One region of the Chryseobacterium sp. 1B4 genome, then DNA from elsewhere that is predicted to be linked to it. Evidence: riboswitches for the same ligand, from Rfam matches in the RefSeq annotation. Region 1 holds a riboswitch; the other holds the start of a gene.
The links. Region 1 has a riboswitch for cobalamin ahead of OWR28_RS01545 (TonB-dependent receptor domain-containing protein). Riboswitches for the same ligand answer to the same signal wherever they lie in the genome.
Positions count from the first base shown of each region.

Region 2: it holds a riboswitch for cobalamin, as region 1 does, so the genes downstream of both, OWR28_RS18530 (acyl-CoA thioesterase) here and OWR28_RS01545 (TonB-dependent receptor domain-containing protein) in region 1, are expected to answer to the same signal.

Region 1 is NZ_JAPNUF010000002.1:109,090-117,314, forward strand. It holds gene pafA (alkaline phosphatase PafA) at 1-937, shown strand, start outside; gene OWR28_RS01530 (tetratricopeptide repeat protein) at 996-2,126, opposite strand; gene OWR28_RS01535 (AraC family transcriptional regulator) at 2,123-3,751, opposite strand; gene OWR28_RS01540 (T9SS type A sorting domain-containing protein) at 3,907-5,220, shown strand; cobalamin riboswitch at 5,356-5,533, shown strand; gene OWR28_RS01545 (TonB-dependent receptor domain-containing protein) at 5,565-7,391, shown strand; gene OWR28_RS01550 (DUF5074 domain-containing protein) at 7,412-8,225, shown strand, end outside.
Region 2 is NZ_JAPNUF010000008.1:466,903-475,127, reverse strand. It holds gene OWR28_RS18555 (hypothetical protein) at 1-620, opposite strand, end outside; gene OWR28_RS18550 (PspC domain-containing protein) at 581-1,444, opposite strand; gene OWR28_RS18545 (PadR family transcriptional regulator) at 1,456-1,785, opposite strand; gene OWR28_RS18540 (XAC2610-related protein) at 2,287-2,862, shown strand; gene OWR28_RS18535 (HD domain-containing protein) at 2,871-3,461, shown strand; gene OWR28_RS18530 (acyl-CoA thioesterase) at 3,512-3,895, opposite strand; cobalamin riboswitch at 4,011-4,190, opposite strand; gene OWR28_RS18525 (hypothetical protein) at 4,225-4,932, opposite strand; gene OWR28_RS18520 (ATP-binding cassette domain-containing protein) at 5,055-5,717, opposite strand; partial or broken gene OWR28_RS18515 (endonuclease MutS2) at 6,407-8,225, opposite strand, start outside.

The sequences.
Region 1 (8,225 bases):
ACCTTGGGAAGGTCTGCTGGGAAGTGCGAAAACACCTACTTTCCCATACAGCAATTTAGCAAAAGATTATCAGGTTAAAAAAGATAATATCCGTTATACCCCTTTCGGAAATACGTTGACATTAAAGTTGGCTGAAGCGTCAGTAGAAGGTGAAAAACTAGGTGGAGATAATATTACAGATTTTTTAGCCATCAACCTTGCGTCTACGGATTATGCAGGACATAAATTCGGACCGAATTCTATTGAGGTGGAAGATGTTTATATCAGATTAGACCAGGATCTGGCAGAATTTTTCAAATATCTTGATTCCAAAGTAGGAAAAGGAGAGTATACGGTTTTCCTTTCTGCTGACCACGGAGGAGCGCATTCTGTAGGATTCCTTAAAGAACATAAAATCCCGACAGGATTCTTCGGAGAAGATGCAGAAAAGAACCTGAACCAGAAGCTGAAAGAAAAATTCGGGGCTGATAAACTGATCAGCGCTATTGATAACTACCAGATTTATTTTGACAGAAAAGTATTGGCTGACAGCAAGCTTGAACTGGATGATGTAAGAAACTTTGCAGTGAAAGAAATTGAGAAGGATCCTACAGTTTTATATGCTGTTTCCGTAGATAAAGTTCAGGAATCCAGTATTCCGGAGCCGATCAAACAGAGAATTATCAACGGAATCAACAGACAGAGAAGCGGAGACATCCAGCTGATCTCCCATGATTCTATGCTTCCTCCATATTCAAAAACAGGAACTACACACAGTGTATGGAATTCTTACGACTCACATATCCCATTGATCTTTATGGGGTGGGGAGTGAAGCAAGGAGAAAGCAATAAGGAATATCACATGACAGATATTGCCCCTACGGTATCTTCATTACTGAAAATTCAGTTCCCAAGCGGAAATGTAGGGAACCCGATTACTGAAGTTATGGGTAAATAAAGTTGAAAATTATATAAAATAAAAGCCGTTCCAGTGTTGGAACGGTTTTTTATTTTGGTTATGATGCTCTTATCATTTGCTGAATTTCTTTCTGAAATTCTTTATTTTGTCTTCTGACCTTTACAATAAAATACAGGAGTACAGCCATTATAATACCTCCCAAAGTAACAGAAGCTGTTATTATGGAATTATGATAAGATTTCAGCTTTTCGCTTTCTAAATAGGTTTCCCTATTATGATTATCAATAATCTGATTAATGGATCTCAGTTCGTTCTGCTTTCTCCTGAAACGCATTTCCAGGTATTTTTTGTTATACTGCTGATAGAAATTCTGTTCTCCCAGAGCAAGATAATTATCAGCTAATTCTTTGTAGATGCCTTCGTTCAAAATAATATCTCCTGTATTTTTACACAGGTTTTCTGCTTTTAGCAAAAGATTGATTGCTGATTGATTTTCATGTTTTTGCCTGTAGATTTCAGCAATTCCTTTCAAGGCAAATGCTTCCAGACTTTTAGCATGATTTTTCCGGGCATAATCCAAAGACTGAACAAAAGCTTCTTGTGCCTTATCAATTTGATTGAGATTAAGATAGCAGTATCCAATGTTATAGTATACCACACTCATATTAGCGTAGGTGGTTTTCCCGGAAGATACTTTTTCAAAATTCTGTATCGAAATTAGAAACTTTTCCAGGGCAATTTCTGAATTAGACTGACTCTTGTAAATCATTCCCTTTATAGCATAACTTCTTGCGTTTTCAATATATTTGAAAGGAGTTTCCGGTATTCTGGCCAGATACTGATCGGCTTCATTCAAAGTTTCTAAACTCTTATTGAATAGTTCCATCTGCTGATATTGAATGGCAACAGAAATAAGAACGCTTGCCTGGCTTTTGAAATCATTGGTTTTCTGCGAGAGTTCCTTAGCTTTTAAAATATACTTTAAAGATTCCTCGAAGTTTCTTTTGGCAATATTCGCTGTGGAAAGCAGCATGTAAATATCAATGGATGTACTGATATCCGGATTTTTCCTTAATAATTGTTCTCCGGTTTTAATGGTATAATCGGGGTTGTCATAAATTTCAAGCCGGGCTTTTCTTATTAATTCACGGTCCGGTATTTTCTGAGCTTTTATAACGATACAAAAAGACAGAAGGATTGAGGTTATTATTTTAAAAAAGAGTTTCATACAGTTTTACTTTTACTGATTTCCTGAATATATGTATTGGGAGACATTCCGGTGACAGACTTAAAGACCGTAGTAAAGGCACTGTGTGATGAAAACCCTGAATACTCTGCAAGATAGCTCACTTTATAATTGAGAAAAGTAGAATCATTCTTTAATAATTGTACAATATGATTGATTCTTAGTTTGTTGATATAGCCGTTAAAATTTTTCTCCTTGTTATTAATAACTTCTGAAAGGTATTTCGTGTTAACCTCCATTTGAGAGGAAAGCATGGATAACGACATGTTTTTATTCAGATAATGACCGGATTTTTCGAATTCTTCAAGTTTGCGAAGAATCTCATCTTCTTTTTCCCTTGATATTTTGGTAGAACCGGAATCTTTTGCTGTTGAAGTAGCCTTCTCTGGAATGGCAGATTGGGACTTGCGACTGATCTGTTTTTCAAAGAAATCAAATTGTTTTTTTAAGTCTTTACCTTTACTTTTAATACTTAAAAAATAAGCGAATAGTCCCAAGATTATCAAAGACAAAATGAGTGCTAACGACCAGAAGGATTTAACAAACATCAGCTTTTGAAATTCAATATTTTTATTCTGACTGGTTTCCACAAGTTTTACAAGATACCGTATTCCTTCCCTGGAACTGGCATCTGTTTTTGTCTTTAGATCATTGCAGAGTTTATTGTACCGGTGGTACTTTGTATCATCATGAAGTGCATAATAGCTGCGGGATAATGACTCATAGATTTTAATTTTTAAATTATTGAAAGGCAGATTTTCAATCAGTGAAAGTCCGGCTTCCAGCTTTTCAACAGACGCTCTGTAATCCTGCTTCAGAAAATAATATTGAGATAGGTTTTCATAGGCAAGACCTAAGAGAAATGGCTGGTTTTTCTGATGCTCAAGATCATCAATAATACTTTTTATAAGAGGTTGATATTCGATAAGTTTATTTTGTTTCAGCAGATAGGAAGAACGGAAAATCCTGTTTTCCAGTTTTAATATTTTATTTTCTTCATTCTGACCGCTGAGGTATTGATTGCTTTTGTCCAGATTTTGCAGCGCTGTGGAATAATCCCGGTTGATCCCTGAGTTCAAAGCCTGAAGCTGATATAGTTTTGCGGTAGTAACTCTTAGAGCCACATCGTTACTTTTAAGAAGTTTCTGATCAGACAGGAGATAACTGATAATTCTCTTAGACTGATTGTATAAACCCAGATTCTGATACTGATCAGCAAGGTTATAATCACCGAAGATCTGCATAAAATAAGAAAGATTATTGTGCAGGTCAGGATCTTCTTTTTGAGCAAAAATATTTACAGATTGTACATAATCACCTTTCATAGCAAAAGCCTGGGAAATAATATTCTGAAGGATCATTTTGTGTTCTGTATTCTGATCACTGACAAGAATTCCCTGAGTATAGCTGATACATTCGTCAGAATTCTGATAGAGTTTCAGAAATGCCTTATCTGCCAGGATAGTAAAGTCAGGACCGGATTGTGCATTGGTGATAATGGAAAAGCCAATGAAAATAACAAGGAGAATTTCTTTGCTATGATCAAATAATTTTTGAATGAATACTGGGTTGTTTGTGTTTTTTTGAATAATTCGGGTAAAATCCATATTCAAAATATTGTTTTCTTATATGTTTGATTATTAATGTTTTAAAAATTATATTCTTTTGAAATTCACGAATTATGAAAGTCAATTTCTTTGGGTATGGTAAATATTATATTAATATTGTTTTCACCAATTAAAAAATCTAAATATAATAAAATATGAAAAATTTTTACAAAATGTCAATGAAAATATTAACAGCTTGCCTTTTTCTGAAATTGGGTATTGTGAAAGCTCAGCTTACTGTAATAGGCTTGGGGAATTATAATGTAGGAGCTGTTTCAGATAATGGAGTAGTAAGCTTGCATACAAGTGCAGGAGCTATATATAAATGGAATGCATCGGGAGGACTTGTACAGATAGGTTCAATATCAAACGGATATCCTGCTGCGGGCAGAACCATAGTTTCGAATGACGGGACCAAGATCTCATCTTCCGTTACAAATGCTGCAACAGGTTTCAATGAAATCTCGACTTATGATGTAGCTACGGGCACATGGGTAAACAGGGGAGGGCTGGTTCCTGCCGGCTGGGATGGCAGTGTAAGTTCTACCTGGGGGATGACAGCTAATGGTAATACAATTGTGGGGCTGGGATTCCTTACGGCAGCTAACGCACATGCTGTGAAATGGGATGAAGTAAACGGAATGGTAGATCTGGGAAGTATTGTTCAGGGACGAAGCTCCAGGGCAAACGCAATCAATGCTTCAGGAACGGTAATTGTCGGATGGCAGGACGAATCAAACGGTACCAGGAGTGGTGCGAAATGGCAGGATGGAGTAGAAAGCTTTATTACAGATAACAATGGAAATAATGTTGGAGAAGCGGGAGGTATTTCCGCAGACGGAAGTACAATCATCGGTTCAGCCAATCCTAATCCCTATGTTTGGAATGCAGTAAGCGGACTTACTTATATTACGCATCCTAATGCATCATTCAGTTTCAAGGGAGGAGCAACAGGAATTTCAGGGGATGGAACTAAAGTTATTGGATATTACAGAGCATTCGGAGCGCCTCCAATGTCTGGCGAGGGTTTTATATGGACCTCTGCCACCGGAAGAGTTAATCTGAATGATTATGCGGTATCCTTAGGAATTGCCACCAATGGAGTAACGATGGGACTTCCTCTGGCTATTTCTCAGGATGGAAAGAAAATTGCCGGAATGGGTGTGAATGCTTCCAATCAAATGGTTGCTTTTTATCTGGATGCATCTGAATATTTATCTGTGAATGATGTGGTAAAAGAAAAAAACAGCATGGGTATTTATCCTAACCCGGTTACTGATATTCTATATTTTAAAGGGACAGGAAAAATAGACAAGGCAGAGATTTATAATTTGGTTGGACAAAGAGTGAAATCATTCAATACTGTAGAAGGACAAATTGATGTTTCATCCTTGTCAAAAGGAGCTTACATTCTGGAATATTCTGTGAAGGGAGAAAAGCAACAGACTTATAAATTTATCAAAAAATAACATATATAAATAGTAAAGTAGTGGGATGAATGGCTGTTTTCAATATTGAAAGCGGCTGTTCTTTTTTGTTTACATACCCAAAAGATAACATTTTTAAGGCGAAGCACGGTTTTTTGTTGAATACACATAAAAAACTATCTTTGCAAAAATTTTGGTTTCCAGTATTTTGGAATGAAAAGGGAATCGGGTGTAACTCCCGGACTGTCCCCGCAACTGTAAATCGCAACACAAGTTTCTGCAAAAAACCACTGTTTAGCAACGGGAAGGAGCAGAATGCGAAAGTCAGGAGACCTGCCAGGATTATAACAAAAAACATATTGCTTTCGGAGGAAAAGTAAAAAGGTATGGATATAAAAAGATCTTTAGTACTGCTTTTTTCATCGTATGGTTGTTTTCTTTTTGGCCAAGAGAAAACCATTGACACTATTTATGTTTTCGACAACCAGATGAACAGGGTGAAACTTTTTCATCCCGTAAAAATAATTTCAGCAGAGGATGCTGAGAAGAACTCCAGCAACCTTTCGGAACTTCTGAGATTTCAATCACAGGTATTTATTAAGGAAAATGGCCGTGGCGCTGTTTCTTCACCTTCTTTCAGGGGGACTACCGCCCAGCAGACTGCATTTGTATGGAACGGAATTAATATCAATTCCAATTTTCTCGGACAGGGAGATATCAATAATATCGCATTGTTCGGATATGATCAGATCGGAATAAAAGCCGGCGGCGGAAGTGTTGTCTATGGAAGCGGAGCCATTGGGGGAAGCATTCACCTGAATAATACCCTCGATTTTAATAAAGGTTTCCATGGTTCTTTATTTTCTGAAGTGGCTTCCTTTAATACTTATAATAATTTTGTAAAAGGTTCTTACAGCAATGATAAGTTCAGCTTTAAAGCTTCAGGAAATTACTCCGTAAGTGAAAATGATTATAAGGTAAGTGACCTTAACTATGTCAACAGAAACGGGAATTATTACAATACAACGTTCAATGTAGGGGCATCCTATAGAATTACGAACGATCATAAAATTTCATGGCAGAGCCAGTTTTTTGATTCCTCACAGCATTATCCGGTGTATGAGGAAACAGGGACAAAAACTAAATATAAAACGCAAAGCGTAAGGAGCATTCTTTCCTGGGACTGGAACAAAACAAAGTTCAGCAACTCTTTTAAGGCTGCCTATACAGAGGAAAATTTCCAGTATTTCGGTTCGTTGACCCAACCTAAATCCAGCAGTGGAACCGGGAAAAATTATATTTTTAAAAATGATTTCAATTATTTCCTGAATTCAAAATGGAATTTTAATCTGATCGGAGAGTTTCAGGTCAATAAAGGAGAAGGATATCAGAACGGAATATCCACTGTCAGCAGAAATATAGGTTCCGTTTCAGGGCTATTACGGTATTTTGCAACGAAAGACCTGCGTTTTGAAGGTGGATTTAAAAAAGATTTTGTGGAAGATGTGAAATCACCGTTAATGTATTCATTCTCCGGAAAATGGAGCGCTGCAAAATGGTATGATGTGGGCATTAATGTCTCCAAAAATTTCAGATATCCGTCATTTAATGATATTTACTATGAACCGGGCGGAAATAAAGACCTGAGACCGGAAACCTCAACTCAGGTGGATATGACTAATGAGTTCAAAGTAGGAGATTTCAGGCTTAGCCTTTCTCCTTATTATATGAATATTACAGATCTTATTGTATGGCTGCCAACTGCTAAAGGGTACTGGCAGGCTTTTAATGTCAATAAAGCAGAATCTTACGGGCTGGAATCTCAGCTTTCTTTCAGCAAACAACTGGGAAGTCATAAAATCCATGCGAATGCAGGATATTATTATGCAAAATCTATTGATAAAGAAACAAACATGCAGAGACCTTACGTTCCTATACACAGAGGAACGGTTAATCTGGATTATGAATATGGTTTCTTTAAATTTTTTACCCAGACATTGCTGAACGGGGTTACCTACACCACAAGTGATGAAAAAAGGTCAGAAGCTATAGATCCTTATTTTCTTTTAAATATGGGTGTTTCTGCAACCCTGGCAAAAAAGTATACCTTAGGGTTTAAAGTGAATAATCTAACCAATACATACTATAAAACCGTTTCTTTCAATCCTTTACCGAAAAGAAACTATAGCGTGTATGCAGCAATAAATTTTTAATAATTAAAATTGAATAAATTATGAAAATAACTAAACTTTTAACTGTATTATTTGCAGTGGTACTATTGTTTAATATGTCTTCATGTACAAGTGATTCTGAGGAATTTGAAGTTTCTCCGATCACTTATCAGAACGGATATTTTATCTCTAATGAAGGTAATTATAACAGCCAGGGAGCTAAAGTAACTTTCGTGACGAGAGATTTAAGCCTTAAGCAGGATGATGTATATGGTTATAACAACAATAAAGATATCCTGGGTGATGTTCTTCAGACCATTGGTCTTAACGGAAATAAAGCTTATCTTGTTTTGAATAACTCAAACAAAATTGTTGTAGTAGACCGTTACACATTTAAGAAATTGGGAGTAATCACACAACAGCTTGATAATCCGAGAGGAATTGCTTTCGCTAATGACTTTATCTATGTTGCTAATACCAATTTCAGTGCACATACTCAAAGTATAACAAAGTATAAAGCTTCGGATTATTCATTTGTAAGCAAAATTAACATGACTGAAGTTTCTGATAAAACGGTAGAAGCGGGAGGAAATATTTTCGTACAAAATGCTTCATCAGGGTATGGAAACAAGATTACTTATATCAATACTTCCAACGACAGCAAAACTGAAATTACCGTTCCGAATGGTCAGATTGGAAACACTGTTTCTTACAAATCCAACGTTTACACAATTGCTTCCACGGCTACAGATTCTTACATCTATAAAATTTCAGGTACAGGAACTCTTACACCGGTAATTACACTGACAGGAATTCCAAGTGCTACCAACCTTCAGATTGATAATGACAAATTATACTTCAGTTCAGGCAATAAAG
Region 2 (8,225 bases), on a different contig from region 1:
CCATCCATATTGATGCGGTCTTTTTTCATTGAAATAACCACCATTTTTTGTGGAACTACAAGTTCATAATCTAGGCTATAGTCTCTGAATCTGTGTTCATACGGATATTTTATATAGTTCGGAAGTAATACTTTATTATTTACCACTTCTACAGGAACAGTCATCTGAATAGGGAAGTTATATCCGTTTCCTTCTTTTTTGATGATCAGATAAGGCGTTTTGATATCCGGTTTTCTTGTAACATCTACAGAGATATAATCTTCTTCATAAACGGATCTTTTATCTGAATAAATATTATTGTTGTAAGCTTTGAAGTTTTGAGGGATATTAACCTGTTTTACGTCTACATACACTGTATCTGAAGTAGTATTGATGGCAACATTTTCCACATCTTCCTTGCTTCCTCTGTAGATCATGTCCTTCTTAGCCATGCTTATTCCGAAGTAAGTTCCCAGTCCGATCAGAAGAAGAAATAAACCTCCTACAACCCATCCGATATTTCTCAGTTTTGTTTTTGGAGAGAAGATCTTGATGCTTAATAAGCTGAAAAGGATTGCCGGAATTAAGCTTCCGATGACCATCATGGCTGCCAGTACTTTATCCAGCCCCTGATCATCCATATAGAATCTGATTTCATTGGCACCAGGAAGTCTGTATCCATCCCGAAAAGACCGAATAATACAAATACTCCTATAATGCTTCCTACAGCCATCAGTACGAAGAATCCTCCTACGATGTACTTAAATACATTCCAGATTCCGCTTCCTGCATTGTTGATATAAGGTTTGTTTTCAGTGTAGATTTCTCCGACCCTCTGAGTAGATTCATTGGCAAATTGTACCAGCTTATTAGACTCATTCTTAAGATTGTCGAAGTTCATAGGCTTTCCCTGCATTTTCAGGAAATCTGCTGCTGTTTCAGCTTTTGGAAGTACGATCCAAAGGATTACATATAAAAGTCCTATTAATGAAGAGGAAATGGCTGCTGTGAAAATTCCTAAGATAAAGATCCCAAGCCAGATTGCTCTCATTGTAGTGATGTCCATTCCCACATATTGAGCTAAACCTGCGCAAACTCCTGCTACTTTTTGTTTTTCCGGATCACGGAAAAGCTGTTTTTTATCTGTATAATAAGTTCCTGAATTATTTTTTCTGGCAGATGTTTTTTCGGAAAAATAAGCCTCTTCCTGCTCTTCGATTTTTTCAGGGCTTCCGATCTGTGCAATTACCTTTTCTACATCGGTGTCATTGATCACTTCACGTTTTCCTAAAGAATCTTTGAAAATTTCCACCATTCTTATTTCTATGTCATGCATTACCTCATCCGCTTCTGAAGCCTCCAGTGAGTTTCTCAGTGCATTCAGGTAATCGCTGAGCTTTATATATGCGTGTTCTTCTATGGTAAAAGAAAAACCTGCGAGTCCTATTGAGAGTGTCTTGTTCATAGCTTTGTTTTTTAATTTTGTTGGGTAATTTGATTTACTGAGGCTGTCAGCTCATTCCATGTATTGAGAAGTTCATCCAGGAAAAGTTTTCCTTTTTCTGTGATCTGATAATATTTTCTGGGCGGGCCTCCAGTAGATTCTTCCCATCTGTAAGAGAGAAACTCTCCGTTTTTAAGTCTTGTAAGAAGAGGGTAGAGGGTCCCTTCCACTACATCCAGTTTCCCTTTTTTCAGTTCGTCAATCAGATCGGAAACATACATTTCACGGTGATTGATGAGACTTAGAATACAGAATTCCAGAATTCCTTTTCGCATTTGCGCTTTGGTATTTTCAGTATTCATCTTTGATAAGTTTTGTTAATTAGTTATATTTTTAGAAAAATGCTCCTAGCTAGCTGAGCCTATTCTAATTTTACATTACAAAGATATGTAAATAAAATGGTATTATGCAATACAAAGTAGTGAAATTTTTAAAATAAATAATTTAATTAATTGATAATCAGCTATATAATTTTTGTATTGATTTTTTGTTAGAATAAATTTTGGCAAAAAAAGACCAAAAAAACTTTAAATTTTAAGAATTATCTATATAGGCCACTTCCATCTTTTATTTTTACTATTGATCATCTATCACTTATCATTATAAAGAGCCTGGGATTTTGAGATCGGCATAATGATTCGTATTTTTGTTAGGAAAAGACACTTAATCCATTTACAATTACCATGAATATTTTGAACAGCTATAAACACTTGCCGGTATTTCTTTTATTGGGCCCTTTATGCTTTGGGCAATATCAGTTTGAAATAAAAAATGTATCCAAGAAATATAACGCAATCATCCATGTGGAAAATTGTAATGATGGCCAATGTGGAGGAAAAGGAACGGTAGAATTGTTTGACAATAATAACAGTAAGGTACAGAGTTTTGTTTCTGATAACCTTGTTTTAAATCCGAAACAGGGACAAAAATTGATTCCGGGGAAACTGATTCCTCTGGCAAATGACCAGCGTTCAGTCATTACAGATGATTTTAATTTTGACGGAACCGAAGATGTGGCGATAAGAAACGGGAATATGGGAAATTACAGCTCGGCTTCTTATGATGTGTATGTATTCAACAGCACAAGAATGGCATTTGTGAAAAGTGAAGAACTTACAGACCTGGGCTCGAGTGGTTTTGATTTTTTTGAAACAGACGCCAAACGCAAACGTCTTATTTCCTACGGTAAGTCCGGTTGCTGCAGGCTTTTTACAACAGAATATGCTGTCATTCCGAACAAAGGGCTGGACAGGGTGCTTGAAAAAGAGGAAGATATGACCAATGAGGATCAGGTAAGGGTAATAACGAAAGAAAAGATCAATAATAAATGGATTACCAAAACCAAGGTATATCCGGCAGATCAGTATAACAAAAAATAAAAAGTAAGATGAAAATTCAGAAAGAAATCGATTTTATCCTGGCAGTGGATGCTCTGAAAAATGTGCAGCGAAGAAATTACAATGCTGACGATTCCCGGAGAGAGAATACAGCAGAGCATTCATGGCAGATCATTATCCTGGCTCAGATCCTTTATCCTTATGCCAAAAACCGTGCAGATATTGATTTACTAAGAGTAATAAGGATGCTTTCCATTCATGACCTGGTTGAAATAGAAGCCGGAGATACTTTTATTTTTGATGAAAAAGCAATGGTAGGAAAGTTTGAAAGAGAAAAGGCATCTGCCCAGAAGATCTTTGGAATTCTGGATGAACCTTTACGTACAGAGTTCTTTAATCTATGGCTTGAGTTTGAGGAAGAAAAGACTCCGGATGCTATTTTCGCCTGCGGGATTGACAGAATCATGCCGTTTATCTTAAATTCCCATACTGCGGGAAAAAGCTGGACTGAAGCAGGAGTCACAGAAAAACAAATCAGAAATATGCTTGAAAATGCGATCAGCAGGGCATCAGATGAAATGGGTGAGGCCTTTGAACTTTTACTGAACAGAAGTCTGGAAACGGAAAAGGTTTTGAAATAATTTCAATGAAAAATTTCGGGCGGCCAGAGGCCGCCCGAAATTTTTAGTATTTATAGTATCTGAATTGGTTTCTTGAATTCATCAATCGCTACAAAAGTAAAATCACCTACAATAGCTTTTTCTCTTTCGTAGGAATACATCTGCTCCGTGTAAATTTCAACATTTACTTTCATACTGGTTTTTCCTACGTATGAAACCTTCCCGATCAGTTCCACAATAGTTCCGGCAGGAATAGGTTTTTTGAAATCGATTTTGTCACTGCTTACCGTTACCACCCTTTTTCTGGCAAAACGGGTTGCTGTGATAAAAGCTACTTCGTCCATCAGCTGCATAGCCGTACCACCGAAAAGGGTATCGTAATGATTGGTTGTGTTAGGGAAAACCGCTTTAAAGATTCTGGTTTCGGATGCTTCAATTCTTTCTTCTGTAGTCATATATCATTATTAATTAAAGCGAAATGAGAGATATCAAAACAACAGAACAATGACAGGAACTTTGGAAATTCCTGAAACAATTCATCAGATCAATACAACTTCAGATCGCGAAAGTTACATGTTTAAGAAAAAGGCAGGTCTCCTGACTTGTAACATCATTTATCTCCTTCCCATGCCTCGCACAGTGGATCTTTGATAAAGACTTCAGTTACTTACAGTTGCGCGACAGTCCGTGATTTTCACACGGTTCCCTTTTAATCTGCAGTGATGCAGAACCAATTTCTGTGATGAATAAGTATTAAAACTTTTCGGATGCAAAAATAATGAATTTATTCCGGATTATGGAAAATAATCTGGCTGATTACCCTTCCTTTCTTGATGGTCCACAGCGTTGTATATCTGTTTTCTCCTGAACCGTTGATCATATAAAGAAAAATATTATCGTTATCAAGGGAAGTTACTCCGACGTTCTCAAAATCCATGGTAGGCTGGAACATGTTTTTGATGGCTTCCCTTACAAAAACAGAACCTCTTCCGGGTTGTTGTACCCTGATTGATTTGATTTCAGTCATCCCTTCGGGAAGATCATTTCCGATTCCCCAGGGTTTTACTTTGTCAATGGTAAGGAGCTTTCCTTCCGCATCTTTTTCCTTTTTACGGTATCCTGCATTGGAAGGATAGATATCAATCACCACTTTGCTTCTTTGGGCAGTAGGGATTTTAGGATCGGAATTGTCGGTGAAAATAAGTGATCTTCCGTTTTTAGATTTGGAAGGGGTATAGGCGGGAAGCTGATCAATATAAGCAATACGCTCTTTATTCACCATTCCTTCTTTATCAAGAGTTTCATAACGCACAAACGGCTTGTCATCATCCTGTTTCTCGGGATATTTGATCCAGATCCATTCTGTTTCTCCCGGAGCAGGCTTTACATAAACAAATACATCACCTTTGCGCATACGGATCTTATCTACAATTTTTCTGTAATTGTCTTTATGAACCCGCACATTGGCATATCCCTCGTCAGCTTTTACCACTCCGAAAGGAACTTTATTCTGCCCCTTTACAAAGGCTAAAGAAAAATACTGAAAGCAGATAAATAGAATGCTTTGTTTATGAAAGTCATCATGAAAATTTTTTGTTCCTTCAAATATATAAATTAAATGCTTTTCGGAAGATAATTATACCGCTGCAGTTCATTTAAATCTTGTAATTGTTTCAGATGGCCGTCTGAAAGCAGATACATAAGTACAGAAATATCCAGAACATCTTTAAAATTATGGTCAGAAATAATAAATCCTTTATGGGCTGACTCCAGAAGTATATTTTTCTTTAGTTCTTCAGTAACCTTAGGAGAAAGACTATGAAATGGCTCGTCCAGTAAAATAAAATCCGCTTCAGAATAAATAATCATCAGGGTTTCAATGATTCTCTGCTCACCCTTGGAAAGGTTTTTAGGTTTTTCATGAAGAAAAGGTTGTACAAACTCTGAATTAAAAAGTAATTCAGTATTCTTTTGGTTACAAAAAAGGGGAATCAGGTTTTTGATTTTTATATATTGGGGTAGAAACAGCTCCTGTGGCAAATAGGAGATCCGGTTTTTTCTGTCGGAAATGTTTTTCAGAATAGTGTTGTCATATTTTATAAACTGAGTATCGCCATATTCAGTGCCGAAAATAATGTTCATCAATGTTGATTTTCCGCTTCCATTTCTGCCTAATAACCCTATAACCTGCCCTGTTTCGCATCCTATATAAATATCCTGCAGAATTTTCCTTTCATGGAAAGATTTTGTTACACTATCAATATGAAGCTTACTCATAAGAACAGTGTTATAGTTTTTACAAGAAATCCTGATAATATCGTTCCTGTCCAAAGAAAAGTTCTTGAAAATCCTGAATTAGCGTAAAAATAATATTCGCTTTTAAACCTTACTTCGTACATAAAGTAATGAAGAACCGGTAAAATTAAAAGAAAACTTAATCCAAATGTTTCAGTTCTGTAGGGGAGCAGAAAAGAAATAAGTAACGAAAACAGCAAGGTAGGAATGAGGGTTTTTTTATAAAAAATCCAAAGAATAGTAAAGTTTCTGACCATGTTCAATACTTTTAGAATAGGTATCCGATATTTAAATATATGGAGGTTGGTTGTTTAAACTTTTATAATCGTTATTTAAACCACAAAAGGCACAAAAGTTTTAAACACTTCAGTTTTTTCAGAACCAGACCTTATGCATAATAAGTACACCTAAGTTTTGTGAAAATCTTTGATTTTCATCTTATGTGAACTTTTCTGCGGTATCATTTTAAACTTACTTCAGTGAACTCAAGCATTTAGAATGAACCCTTTTGTGACTTTTGCGGTTTTGTAAAGTTTAAACAACTTTATGAATTCAAATATATTAAAAACCTTTATACAAGAGAAAAATTAAAAGATTCATTAAGAAATAAATAAAAAGAGAGAGCACTGAAAAGTGCTCTCTGTATTTGCATACATTAATCCTCAGACTAATTAAATTCTCTCAAGCTCATCCGCGTCAATCGTGGTTTTGAAAGTGCCGTAATTGACAATCACTTTATTACGTGAGATTTTCTCAATGGTACCCACACTGGTGCTTCCTGTAATACGAACACGCTGCCCGACTTTCATCCACACAGCACGGTCGGTTTTACGTTTTTCCTCCAGTTTTTCATTGGTTTCAGCAATTTTTTCAATCACTTCCTCTTTTTTCAGCTGTTGGGTAATTTTTCTCTTAACAACCTGAAGACGTTTGGATTCATCCTTATCGGTACCTAATTTCCTGAATTTCTCCTGTTCAAGGAGCTTTACAAAATCTTTTACAACATCCTTTCTGGATTTTCCTTTGGTATAGCTGTCGATGAATGCCTCAATCTTATTTCCGAACTGAAGTTTACGGTGTTCCTCTTCATACAGCTTCTGGAAATTGAAAAGTTTCTGCTGAAGCTGGTCATTCAGTTTCTGAAGGTTATCACGTTTATCTTCTACAGATTCTTTTCTTTCTGCAAGGTCGGATTTCAGTTTCTCAACCTCAAATTTTTCCTGCTGCAGTTTTACAATCGTTTTATCGAGATTAACAATATCATGTTCTACCTTTTTCTTGGCAGAATGGATGATAAACCTTGGAATTTTATTCTTTTCTGCAACTTCAAAGGTAAATGAACTTCCTGCCTGCCCTACTTCCAGCTTATACATTGGTTCCAAAGTTTCTTCATTGAAGAGCATTGCTGCGTTTTGAGCGTTAGGGAGCTGTTCTATCACCAGTTTGATATTGGTGTAATGGGTAGTGATGATAGCAAAACTCTTTTTGTCATAGAAAAACTCCATGAAACTTTCTGCCAGCGCACCTCCCAGCTCAGGATCAGAACCTGTACCGAATTCATCAATCAGCAAAAGCGTATTGGCATCAGCCTCACGGATGATTCCTGACATTTTTTCAATCTCGATGAATAGGTCGATAAGTGATTTTCAATGGACTGGTTATCTCCAATATCAGTCATGATTTTCTCAAAGAAAAACATTTCAGACTTTGGATGAACCGGAACCAGGATGCCACTCTGAATCATCAATTGTAATAATCCTACCGTTTTCAGGGTAATCGATTTTCCACCGGCATTCGGACCGGAGATACAGATGATCCTGTTGTGCTCCGTTAAAGTCAGTGTCTGTGGATGAATCGTTTTATTCTCTATTTTGTTTCTTAACCATAAAAGAGGATGATAGGCATCTCTTAATCTCAGCGTTTTATGATGGTTGATTTTCGGAAGAACTCCATTGATCAGTTCACCAAATTTCGCTTTAGCTCTCGTAAGGTCAAGGTCAAAAATATATACCTGATATCTCCATAACTGAGGTTGAAATTCTGCCAGTTCTGCAGTAAGTTTACGGAGAACTTTATCGATCTCTTTTTCTCTTCCTCTTCACTTTCACGAAGCTTGAAGTAGTGCTTTACAACACTGTCCGGCTGAATGTAAGTAATGGAACCGGTTTTGGAAATTCCTAATGTTCTTCCCGGAACCCTTTTTTGAATCCTGATTTTACAGCCAAGACCCTCTGGTCATCAATAATGGTTTCCCGTATATCGTCCAGAAAGTCACTCTGACCATATGTGGTAAGCGCGCGGTTGAAGTTTTCCTGGATAGCTTTTTTAGCAAGCTGTATTTCAGTTCTTATCCCTTTCAAAGCTGGGGAAGCTTCATTTTTTACCTCACCAAAACGGTTAAAAACCTTATCTACTTTCTCAATGATCTCTTTTCTGAATTCCAGTACAGAAGCTTCTTCCAATAAAGTAGGAAACGTTTCCGGCATGGTA